Regions from separate parts of the Nonomuraea sp. NPDC048881 genome, predicted to be linked through region 2. Evidence: riboswitches for the same ligand, from Rfam matches in the RefSeq annotation. Region 2 holds a riboswitch; the other holds the start of a gene.
The links. Region 2 has a riboswitch for glycine ahead of gcvT (glycine cleavage system aminomethyltransferase GcvT). Riboswitches for the same ligand answer to the same signal wherever they lie in the genome.

Region 1: linked by a shared signal. The riboswitch ahead of gcvP (aminomethyl-transferring glycine dehydrogenase) and the one ahead of gcvT (glycine cleavage system aminomethyltransferase GcvT) in region 2 are both predicted to bind glycine.

What each region holds. Positions count from the first base shown of each region.
Region 1 is NZ_JBEZGC010000003.1:327,300-332,591, reverse strand. It holds gene gcvP (aminomethyl-transferring glycine dehydrogenase) at 1-2,671, opposite strand, end outside; glycine riboswitch at 2,838-2,934, opposite strand; gene AB0C33_RS12380 (MerR family transcriptional regulator) at 2,983-3,603, opposite strand; gene AB0C33_RS12375 (bifunctional nuclease family protein) at 3,751-4,221, opposite strand; gene AB0C33_RS12370 (MerR family transcriptional regulator) at 4,354-4,980, opposite strand; gene AB0C33_RS12365 (FHA domain-containing protein) at 5,004-5,292, opposite strand, start outside.
Region 2 is NZ_JBEZGC010000001.1:974,723-980,014, reverse strand. It holds gene AB0C33_RS04665 (M4 family metallopeptidase) at 1-652, shown strand, start outside; gene AB0C33_RS04660 (M28 family peptidase) at 724-2,097, shown strand; glycine riboswitch at 2,344-2,441, shown strand; glycine riboswitch at 2,462-2,561, shown strand; gene gcvT (glycine cleavage system aminomethyltransferase GcvT) at 2,596-3,681, shown strand; gene gcvH (glycine cleavage system protein GcvH) at 3,678-4,067, shown strand; gene AB0C33_RS04645 (L-serine ammonia-lyase) at 4,127-5,292, shown strand, end outside.

The DNA.
Region 1 (5,292 bases), on a different contig from region 2:
CGTCGGCGGTGACCGACTCGGCCGTGTGCGGCGCGTTGCGCAGCGGGTTGTCGGTCTTGTCGTAGTCGCCGGAGGCCACCTTGGCGATCTCGCCGCGGATGGCGATCATGGCGTCCACGAACCGGTCGAGCTCGTCCAGGTCCTCGCTCTCGGTCGGCTCGATCATCAGCGTCCCGGCCACCGGGAACGACATGGTCGGCGCGTGGAAGCCGTAGTCGATCAGGCGCTTGGCCACGTCGTCGACGGTGACGCCGGTCTCCTTGGTGATCTGGCGCAGGTCCACGATGCACTCGTGGGCCACCAGGCCGCCGCGGCCGGTGTAGAGCACCGGGTAGTGCGGGGCCAGGCGCCGGGCCAGGTAGTTGGCCGACAGGATGGCCTGCTCGGTGGCCGCGGTGAGGCCCTCGGAGCCCATCATCCGCACGTACGCCCACGAGATCGGCAGGATGCCCGCCGAGCCGTACGGGGCGGCCGAGACCGGCCCGACCGGGCCGCCGTCGCGCAGCGGGTGGCCGGGCAGGTAGGCCGCCAGGTGGCCGCGGACCGCGACCGGGCCGACGCCGGGGCCGCCGCCGCCGTGCGGGATGCAGAACGTCTTGTGCAGGTTGAGGTGGGACACGTCGGCGCCGAACTCGCCCGGCTTGGCCAGGCCCACCAGGGCGTTGAGGTTGGCGCCGTCGACGTAGACCTGGCCGCCGGCCTCGTGCACCTTGGCGCAGACCTCGGTGATCGACTCCTCGTACACGCCGTGCGTGGACGGGTACGTCACCATGATCGCGGCAAGCTTGTCGCGGTGCTTGGCGATCTTGGCGTCCAGGTCGGCCAGGTCGATGTTCCCGTCGCTGTCGCAGGCCACGACGACGACCCGCATGCCCGCCATGACGGCGCTGGCCGCGTTCGTGCCGTGGGCCGAGGACGGGATCAGGCACACGTCCCGCTCGGTGTCGCCGTTGGCCTGGTGGTAGGCGCGGATGGCCAGCAGGCCGGCGAACTCGCCCTGGGAGCCGGCGTTCGGCTGGATGGAGACCGCGTCGTAGCCGGTCACCTCGGCCAGCCAGCCCTCCAGGGTGCCGATGAGCTCCCGGTAGCCCTCGGTCTGGGCCTCCGGCGCGTACGGGTGCACGCCGGCGAACTCCGGCCAGGTGATCGGCTCCATCTCGGTGGTCGCGTTCAGCTTCATCGTGCACGAGCCGAGCGGGATCATCGAACGGTCGAGCGCGATGTCCTTGTCCTGGAGTCTGCGCAGGTAGCGCAGCATCGCGGTCTCGGAGCGGTGGCTGTGGAAGACCGGGTGGGTCAGGTAGTCCGACTCGCGCAGCAGGTCGGCCGGCAGCGCGTCGGCCTCCAGCGCCACCTCCTCGCGCTCGACGCCGAAGGCGGCCCACACCTTGACCAGCTCGGCGGCGCCGGTCTTCTCGTCGCAGGCGATCGAGACGTGATCGTCGCCGGCCTGCCACAGGTTGACGCCCCGCTCGGCCGCGGCGGCCACCACCTCGGCGGCCCTGCCGGGAACCCGGACGAGCACGGTGTCGAAGAACTCGCCGTGCACGACCTCCAGGCCGGCCTCGCGCAGCCCGCCGGCCAGCGCGACGGCGTGCCGGTGCACGCGGTGCGCGATCCGGCGCAGGCCCTCGGGGCCGTGGTAGACGGCGTACATGCCGGCGATCACGGCCAGCAGGACCTGGGCGGTGCAGATGTTGCTGGTGGCCTTCTCGCGGCGGATGTGCTGCTCGCGGGTCTGCAGGGCCAGCCGGTAGGCGGGGTCGCCGTCGACGTCGACCGACACGCCGACCAGACGGCCGGGCATCTGCCGCTGCAGGCCCTCGCGTACGGACATGTAGGCCGCGTGCGGCCCGCCGAACCCGAAGGAGACGCCGAAGCGCTGGGAGGAGCCGACGGCGATGTCGGCGCCCAGCTCGCCGGGGGCGGCCACCAGCGTGAGGGCCAGCAGGTCGGCGGCGGCCACGACGAGCGCGCCCGCCTCGTGCGCCCTGGCGGCCACGTCGCGGAAGTCGCGCAGGCGGCCCGAGGCGCCCGGGTACTGGACGAGCACGCCGAAGCACTCGGGCAGCTCGCCGTCGAGGTCGTGCTCGACCAGCGTGATGCCGAGCGGCTCGGCGCGGGTGGCCAGCACGGCCTTGGTCTGGGGCAGCGTGTCGGCGTCGACCACGAACACGTCGCTCTTGGACTTGCCGGCCCGGCGGGCCAGCGTCATGGCCTCGGCCGCGGCGGTGGCCTCGTCCAGCAGGGAGGCGCCGGCGACGTCGAGGCCGGTCAGGTCGGAGACGACCGTCTGGAAGTTCAGCAGCGCCTCCAGGCGGCCCTGCGAGATCTCCGGCTGGTACGGCGTGTAGGCGGTGTACCAGCCCGGGTTCTCCAGCAGGTTGCGCCGGATGACGGCGGGCGTGACGGTGTCGTAGTAGCCCAGGCCGATCATGGAGGTCAGCACCCGGTTGCGGGAGGCCAGCTCGCGCAGCTCGGCGATGGCCTCGGTCTCGCTCGCGGCGGCCGGCAGCTTGAGCCGGTCCTTGACCCTGATGGCCTCGGGCACGGCCACGGCCACCAGATCGCCGACGGACTCGAAGCCCACGGCCTCGAGCATGCGCTGCTGCTCGGACTCCGATGGGCCGATGTGCCTGGACGAGAACGGCGGAGCGGACAGGTCGGTCATGGAGGTTGCCTCCCGAGGCTTGGAGACCGGCGCCAGGGCGCGGGCGAGTGCCGGATCTCCCCCTCTGTCATCGCGACGTCATCGCGACCTGAGAGCTTCACCCCACCGTGGGGCTTGCACCGTCGGTGAGGTGCGCCTGGCGGGCGCACCTGCTTTCCAGAGTTGCCTCACCCGAGCGGTACGGGATGCCTGAGAGATTCCGGGGAGGGTTGCTCCTTCGGCGCCCCAGGACCGAAGCCCAGGGACTCTCCCGCACGGGGTCATCAGCCTTACTCTGTCCTAGATTACTACGGTGTGTTCAGCGGTTCAGCTCACCCCGTGCGGCGTGCGCGACGCCGCTTGGCGAGCTCGTCAGCGGGATGGTCGGCCGGGACGGTGTCCTCGACCGCCGCCCGTTCCCCCGGCAGCTCCGCGAGGGAGCCCTCGACCTCTCGCCAGACCCGGCCGAGGGCGATGCCGAACACGCCCTGGCCGCCCTGGAGGAGATCGATCACCTCGTCGGCCGAGGTGCACTCGTAGACGCTGACACCGTCGCTCATGAGCGTGATCTGCGCGAGGTCGGCGACCCCGCGGTCACGCAGATGCTGCACCGCGGTGCGGATCTGCTGCAACGACACCCCGGTGTCGAGCAGCCGCTTGACGACCTTGAGCACCAGGATGTCGCGGAAGCTGTAGAGCCGCTGCGAGCCCGAGCCGTGCGCGGCTCTTATCGTGGGCTCGACCAGGCCCGTGCGCGCCCAGTAGTCGAGCTGCCTGTAGGTGATGCCGGCCGCCGAGCAGGCTGTGGGCCCGCGGTATCCGATGTCGTCGGGCACCGTCGCGGGCTGCTCGTCGAAGAGCAGTCCCTGCTCTCCGGCACGCTGCCGCGCGCTCTCGCGCCGCACCGGATCTTCCTGGCCGGCCGTCTTTCCCTCGCCGCTGCTGACCGCCACGCGGACCTCCGGCTTTCTCTCATCCCATGGCCTGATCTGGGGGTTCGTAAAGGGCGACCACGGGTTTCACTTGCACCGTAGGACCGTGACCATGCTCAGTCAACGATCCGGCTCGGCGCGTCGTGAAGCGTAAATGCACTGAAATACCTACCCCGCCCTGCCGAAGTCCTCGGGAGTGATCGTGTCAAGGAACTCCCTGAACTTCTCCACCTCGTCCTCCTGGTCGTCAGGGATGATCACACCGGCCTCCTGGACCACCTCTTCGCTGGCGAAGATGCGCGCGCCGGTGCGCAGCGCCAGGGCGATCGAGTCGGAGGGGCGGGCGCTGACCTCCACGCCGTTGGAGAACACCAGGTCGGCGAAGAAGATGCCGTCACGCAGGGCCACGATGTTGACCGCGCGCAGCCCGACGCCGAGCGCGCTCAGCACGTCCCTGAACAGGTCGTGGGTGAGCGGCCGGGGCGGCGGCTCCTCGGCCTGCGCCAGGGCGATCGCGGTCGCCTCGGTCATGCCGATCCAGATCGGAAGGAACCGTTCCCCGTGTGCCTCCTTGAGCAAGACGATCGGCTGATTTGTGGGCATCTCAACTCGAACGCCCACGACCTCCATCTGCAACACGGGCTGCTCCGTATTCGGCCGGCCGGTCGCCCGGCACAGCTGTTGACTGGGTCGTTTCTGCTACACGCTTATGCATTTCAACGTAACACCCGTCAGGCCTGGAATGTGCCCCGGCCTTCCAGCTCTGTGCCCTCAGCGGCCCAGGACAGACCTGACGCCGAGGCGCACCAGGGAGGCGTGCAGGTCGAGCAGGAGCGTGGACAACTCCCTGGCGGCCTCGTCGGCCTCGCCGATGGCGCCGGGCGCGCGCCGCTTGAGTATGGGCGCGACGGTCTGCTCGACCAGCCCGCACTCCCGCTCGGCGGCGGCCTTGACCGCGCGCAGGTGGCGGGCGTGCAGGCCGAAACGGGCCAGGGCGCCGACGCTGCGCGCGATCTTCAGCGCCTCCTCGTCGTAGCGCCTGGCCACGGGGGCCAGCAGGCCGTAGTCCTCCAGCTCGGCGAGGGTCTCCTCGTCGATGCCGGCCGCCTCCAGCAACTGGGCCCGGTCGTAGCGGATCTCCTGGGTCTGCTGCACCGCGCGCGGACGGCCGAAGCTCTCGGCCATCTTGTCCTTGATCACCCGCAGCGGCAGGTAGTGGTCGCGCTGCTCGGTCAGGATGAAACGCAACTGCTCGACGTGGAGATGGGTGAACTTGCGGTAGCCCGAGGGGCTGCGCTCGGGCTCGATCAGCCCCTCACCCTCCAAGAAGCGGATCTTGGACACGGTGACGTCGGGGAACTCGCCCTGCAGCAGGGCGAGCACCTCCCCGATGCTCATGTGCGAGCGTGCCGCCTGTGAGCTCATGCGCCGGCGTTGACCCTCATCAGGAAGACGAGGCGGAACTTGCCGATCTGCACCTCGTCTCCGGAGTGCAGGGGAACCTCCTCGATGCGCTCCCGGTTGACGTAGGTGCCGTTGAGGCTGCCCACGTCGCGTACGGAGAACTGGCCGCCGCGGTGGCGGTAGAACTCGACGTGGCGACGGGAGACGGTGATGTCGTCGAGGAAGATGTCGCTCTCCGGGTGGCGCCCGGTCGTGGTGAGGTCTTTGTCCAGCCGGAACCGGCTGCCCTGGTTGGGCCCCCTGGTG
Region 2 (5,292 bases):
CACCCTACGGACCGGCACCCTGCCGGCCGGCGTGACCGCCTCGTTCAGCCCGGCCACCATCACCGCGGGGCAGAGCTCGACGCTGACTATCAACACCTCGGCGAGCAGCCCGCAGGGCAGCCACTCGATCGCCATCACGGCCGACGGCGCCGACGTGGACCGCCAGGCCACCTACAACCTGCAGATCGGGCAGAGCTCGCCGAACGACTACTCCTTCGGCGTGACGCCGTCGTCGGCCTCGGTGCAGGCCGGTCAGTCGGCCACCGCCACGGTCAGCACGCAGGTCACCGCCGGTCAGGCGCAGAGCATCGCCCTGGCGGCGAGCAACGTGCCCGCGGGCGTGACAGTCAGCTTCAACCCGTCCACGATCACCGCCGGGCAGTCGTCCACGGTGACGTTCGCGACCACGAGCGGCGTGACGCCCAGCACGTACACGATCAGCCTGAACGCCGACGGCGCGAGCGCCGACCACTCGGCCTCCTTCAGCCTGACGGTGGGCGGCGGCCAGGGCACCACGTGGCAGACGTACACGGCCTACACGGCCGGACAGACCGTCACCTACCAGGGCACCAGCTACCGCTGCCTCCAGGCGCACACCAGCCTGCCGGGCTGGGAGCCGCCCAACACCCCTGCCCTCTGGCAGCCGGTCTAAGTCGCACGACCTGGGCGGCCACGCCGGAGTGGCCGCCCAACCCCCTTGAGGAGCCACAGATCGTGAACGCCATGCTCAGGCTGGGCGCCGCGGCCACCGCCGCGTTGGCCCTGACCCTCACCACGCCGGCCGGACCGGCCGGCGCCGCCGCCGACCCCGCGCCCGACATCCCCGTCGCGAACGTGACGGCGCATCTGAGCCAGTTGCAGTCCATCGCCACGAGCAACGGCGGCAACCGCGCCTCGGGCAGGCCGGGCTTCACCGCCTCGATGAACTACATCAAGGGCAAGCTGGACGCGGCCGGCTTCACCACCCGCGTGCAGAACTTCAGCGGCGGCAGCAACCTGATCGCCGACTGGCCGGGCGGCCCGGCCAACCAGACCGTGATGCTCGGCGCCCACCTCGACAGCGTCGCGGCCGGCCCCGGGATCAACGACAACGGTTCCGGCTCGGCCGCGCTCCTGGAGAACGCCCTCACCCTGGCCGCCCGCAAGCCCACCCTCACCAAGCACGTGCGCTTCGGCTGGTGGGGCGCCGAAGAGGCGGGCATGGTCGGGTCCAGGTACTACGTGCAGAACGGCGGCGCGAGCGGCGTCGAGGTGTACCTGAACTTCGACATGATCGCCTCGACCAACGCCGGCTACTTCGTCTACGACGACGACGCGGCGATCCAGCGCACCTTCAACGACTACTTCGCCACCATCGGCCTGCAGACCGAGGGTGACAGGGAGGGCGACGGCCGCAGCGACCACGCCTCGTTCAAGAGCGCGGGCGTCCGGGTCGGCGGCCTGGCCACGGGGGCCGGGGCGGTCAAGAGCTCGGCCCAGGCCGCCAAGTGGGGCGGCTCGGCCGGGCAGGCGTTCGACCGCTGCTACCACAGCGCGTGCGACAGCTACCCGAGCGCCATCAACACCACGGCGCTCGACCGCAACTCCGACGCCATCGCGTACGCCATATGGAAGCTCGCCGTGGGCACCGGCACGCCCACGGAGAACGACTACTCGATCTCGGTGACCCCGTCGTCGGCATCGGTCCAGGCCGGTCAGTCGGCTACCGCGGCGGTCAGTACCCAGGTCACGTCCGGCCAGGCGCAGAGCGTCGCGCTCTCCGCCGGGAACGTGCCGAGCGGGGTCACCGTCTCCTTCAGCCCGTCCACGGTTCAGGCGGGCCAGTCGTCCACCGTCACGATCGCCACCGCCAGCGGCGTCGCGGCGGGGACGTACACCATAGGGATCAACGGCGACGGGACGACGGCGGACCACTCCGCGTCCTTCACCCTGACCGTCGGAGGGGACGGCCAGGGCACCACCTGGACGGCTTACAAGTCGTACACGGCCGGAGACGTCGTCACCTACCAGGGGGTCAGCTACCGCTGCCTCCAGGCGCACACCAGCCTGCCGGGCTGGGAGCCGCCGAACGTGCCCGCCCTCTGGGCGCGGGCCTGACCCTAGGACCTGATCTCCGGGTTCGATCCCGCGCGGGCCGGTCACCGCCGGCCCGCCCCGAGCTGCCGCGTGCGAGCTGACCTGCCATGACCGGCTCGCGCGCGGCCACCAACGCGGCCGCGACCCCGCCTCTCCGGGGCCGCGGCCGCTTTTCGCTGCGTGCGGGATGTCGCGGATGCCGCGGATGGCGGGGGGCGAAGCGCGACAACACCCCCATGACGGCACTAGGCTGACGGACATCACCGGCGAAACCGTGCGGGAGAGCACCCTGACAGCCGGTCAGGGTCCCTGAAGGAGCAAGCCCTCCCCGCGAACCTCTCAAGGCAAAGGACCGCGCGGCAGCCCTGTAAGGCGTTCTTACGGGGAGGTGACCTCTGGAAAGCAGGCCCTCGGGGCCTCGCCGAAGGTGAAAGTCCGGTAAAACTCGGGCGAAGCTCTCAGGCATCCATGACAGAGGGGGAGGATGCTGGCATCCAATCCTGTCCTGAGGTGCGACAAATGTCCCGACCTACGCCGCTACGAGACGTCCACGAGGCCCTAGGCGCCACGCTGACCGACTTCGCCGGCTGGCTCATGCCGCTCCGGTACGGCAGCGAGTCGGCGGAGCACAAAGCCGTCCGCGAGGCGGCCGGGCTGTTCGACCTCTCGCACATGGGCGAGATCTTCCTGACCGGTCCGCAGGCCGGAGAGGCCCTCGACTACGCGCTGGTCGGCCACCTGTCGGCGCTCGCGCCCGGCCGGGCCAGGTACACGATGATCGTGGACGAGCGCGGCGGGGTGCTCGACGACCTCATCGTCTACCGGCTGGCGGACGAGGAGTTCATGGTGGTGGCCAACGCCTCGAACTCCGACAAGGTCGCGGATGAGCTGAAAAATCGCACTAAGTCGTATGACGCGGCGGTCGATGACCGCTCCCAGCAGTACGCCCTCATCGCGATCCAGGGCCCGAAGGCCCAGGAGATCCTGGCCACGCTCACCGACGCCGACCTCGACGGTCTCAAGTACTACGCGGGCCTGCCCGGCGTGGTCGACGGCCGCCAGGCGCTCATCGCCCGTACCGGCTACACCGGCGAGGACGGCTTCGAGCTGTTCGTCGCCAACCAGGACGCCGTGCCGCTCTGGCGCGCCCTGGAGGCCGCGGGCGAGCCGCACGGGCTGCGCGCCGCCGGTCTGTCCAGCCGCGACACCCTCAGGCTGGAGGCCGGCATGCCGCTCTACGGCAACGAGCTGAGCTCCGACCTGACCCCGTTCGACGCGGGGCTGGGCAGAGTGGTGAAATTCGACAAGCCCGGTGACTTCGTCGGCAGGGCGGCACTGGAGGCGGTCAAGGACGACCAGCCCCGCCGCCGCCTCGTCGGCCTGGTCGCCCAGGGCCGCCGGGTGCCGCGTCACGGCTACCCGGTCACCCGCGACGGCGCCGTCGTCGGCGAGGTCACCAGCGGTGCGCCCTCCCAGACCCTGGGCAAGCCCATCGCGATGGCCTACGTGGACGCCGGGGCCGACACAGGTCTGGCCGTGGACATCCGGGGCAGCCATGAACCTATGGACCTGGTCGAGCTGCCCTTCTACAGGAGGAACAAGTGAGCAACATCCCTGACGACCTGAACTACACCAAGGAGCACGAGTGGGTGTCGGGCGTGGACGACGGCATCACCGTGACCGTCGGCATCACGGCCTTCGCCGCCGAGGCTCTTGGTGACGTCGTCTTCGTGCAGCTCCCCGAGGTCGGTTCGACCGTCGAGGCGGGTGACTCGGTCGGCGAGGTCGAGTCCACCAAGTCGGTGAGCGAGATCTACGCGCCCGTCGGCGGCGAGATCGTCGAGGTGAACTCGGCCGTGGCCGACGACCCGTCGCTGGCCAACAGCGACCCGTACGGCGACGGCTGGATGTTCCGCGTCCGCATGGAGGGCGACGCGGAGGACCTGCTGTCCGCCGAGGAGTACACGGCGCTCACCTCAGGCGAGTCCTGACACCAACGCCGGGGCCCGCCGCGGGCCCCGGCACTTCCTGAACTGAAGGGCGCCCATCAATGGCGATCAGCGTCTTCGACCTCTTCAAGATCGGCATCGGACCGTCCAGCTCCCACACGGGCGGCCCGATGGCCGCCGCGCACAAGTTCGCCCGCGGGCTGCACGACGACGGCCTGCTCCCCCGCGTGGCCCGCGTCGAGGTCATCCTGTACGGCTCGCTCGGCCTGACCGGCAAGGGCCACGGCAGCGACAAGGCGGTGCTGCTCGGCCTGTCCGGTGAGAAGCCGGAACTGGTCGACGTCGACTCCGTCGACGCCCGCCTGGCCGAGATGCGCGCCGCGGGCACGGTCAAGCTCTACGGCGAGCACGAGATCCCCTTCGTCGTGGGTCAGGACCTCGTCTTCGAGCGCAAGATCTCCCTGCCCGAGCACCCCAACGGCATGCGCTTCACCGCCCGCGACGAGCAGGGCGAGACCGTGCGCGAGAAGGTCTACTTCTCCGTCGGCGGCGGCTTCGTCGTGGACGAGAAGGCCACCGGCGCCGACCGCATCAAGCCCGACGACACCGTCCTGCCCTACCCGTTCGCCTCGGGCGAGGAGCTGCTCAAGCACTGCTCGAACACCGGCCTGTCGATCTCCGCCCTGATGCTGGAGAACGAGAAGGCGTTCGGGCGCACCGAGGAGGAGATCCGCGCGGGCATCCTCAACCTGTGGCGGGTGATGTCGGAGTGCGTGCGGCGCGGCATCGGCAAGGAGGGCGTGCTGCCCGGCGGCCTGAAGGTCAAGCGCCGGGCCAACCAGCTCCACCGGCGGCTGCAGGCCGAGTCGGCCGAGAAGGACCCGCTGCAGGCGATGGACTGGGTGGCGCTGTTCGCCCTGGCCGTCAACGAGGAGAACGCCGCCGGCGGCCGCATCGTCACCGCCCCCACCAACGGCGCCGCGGGCATCATCCCGGCCGTGCTGACGTACTACACCAAGTTCGTCCCGAGCGCCGACGACGACGGCGTGGTGCGCTTCCTGCTCACGGCGGCCGCGATCGGCGTGCTGTTCAAGGAGAACGCCTCGATCTCCGGCGCCGAGGTCGGCTGCCAGGGCGAGGTGGGCTCGGCCTGCTCGATGGCCTCGGCCGGGCTGACCGAGGTCATGGGCGGCACCCCCGAGCAGGTGGAGAACGCCGCCGAGATCGGCATCGAGCACAACCTCGGGCTGACCTGCGACCCGATCGG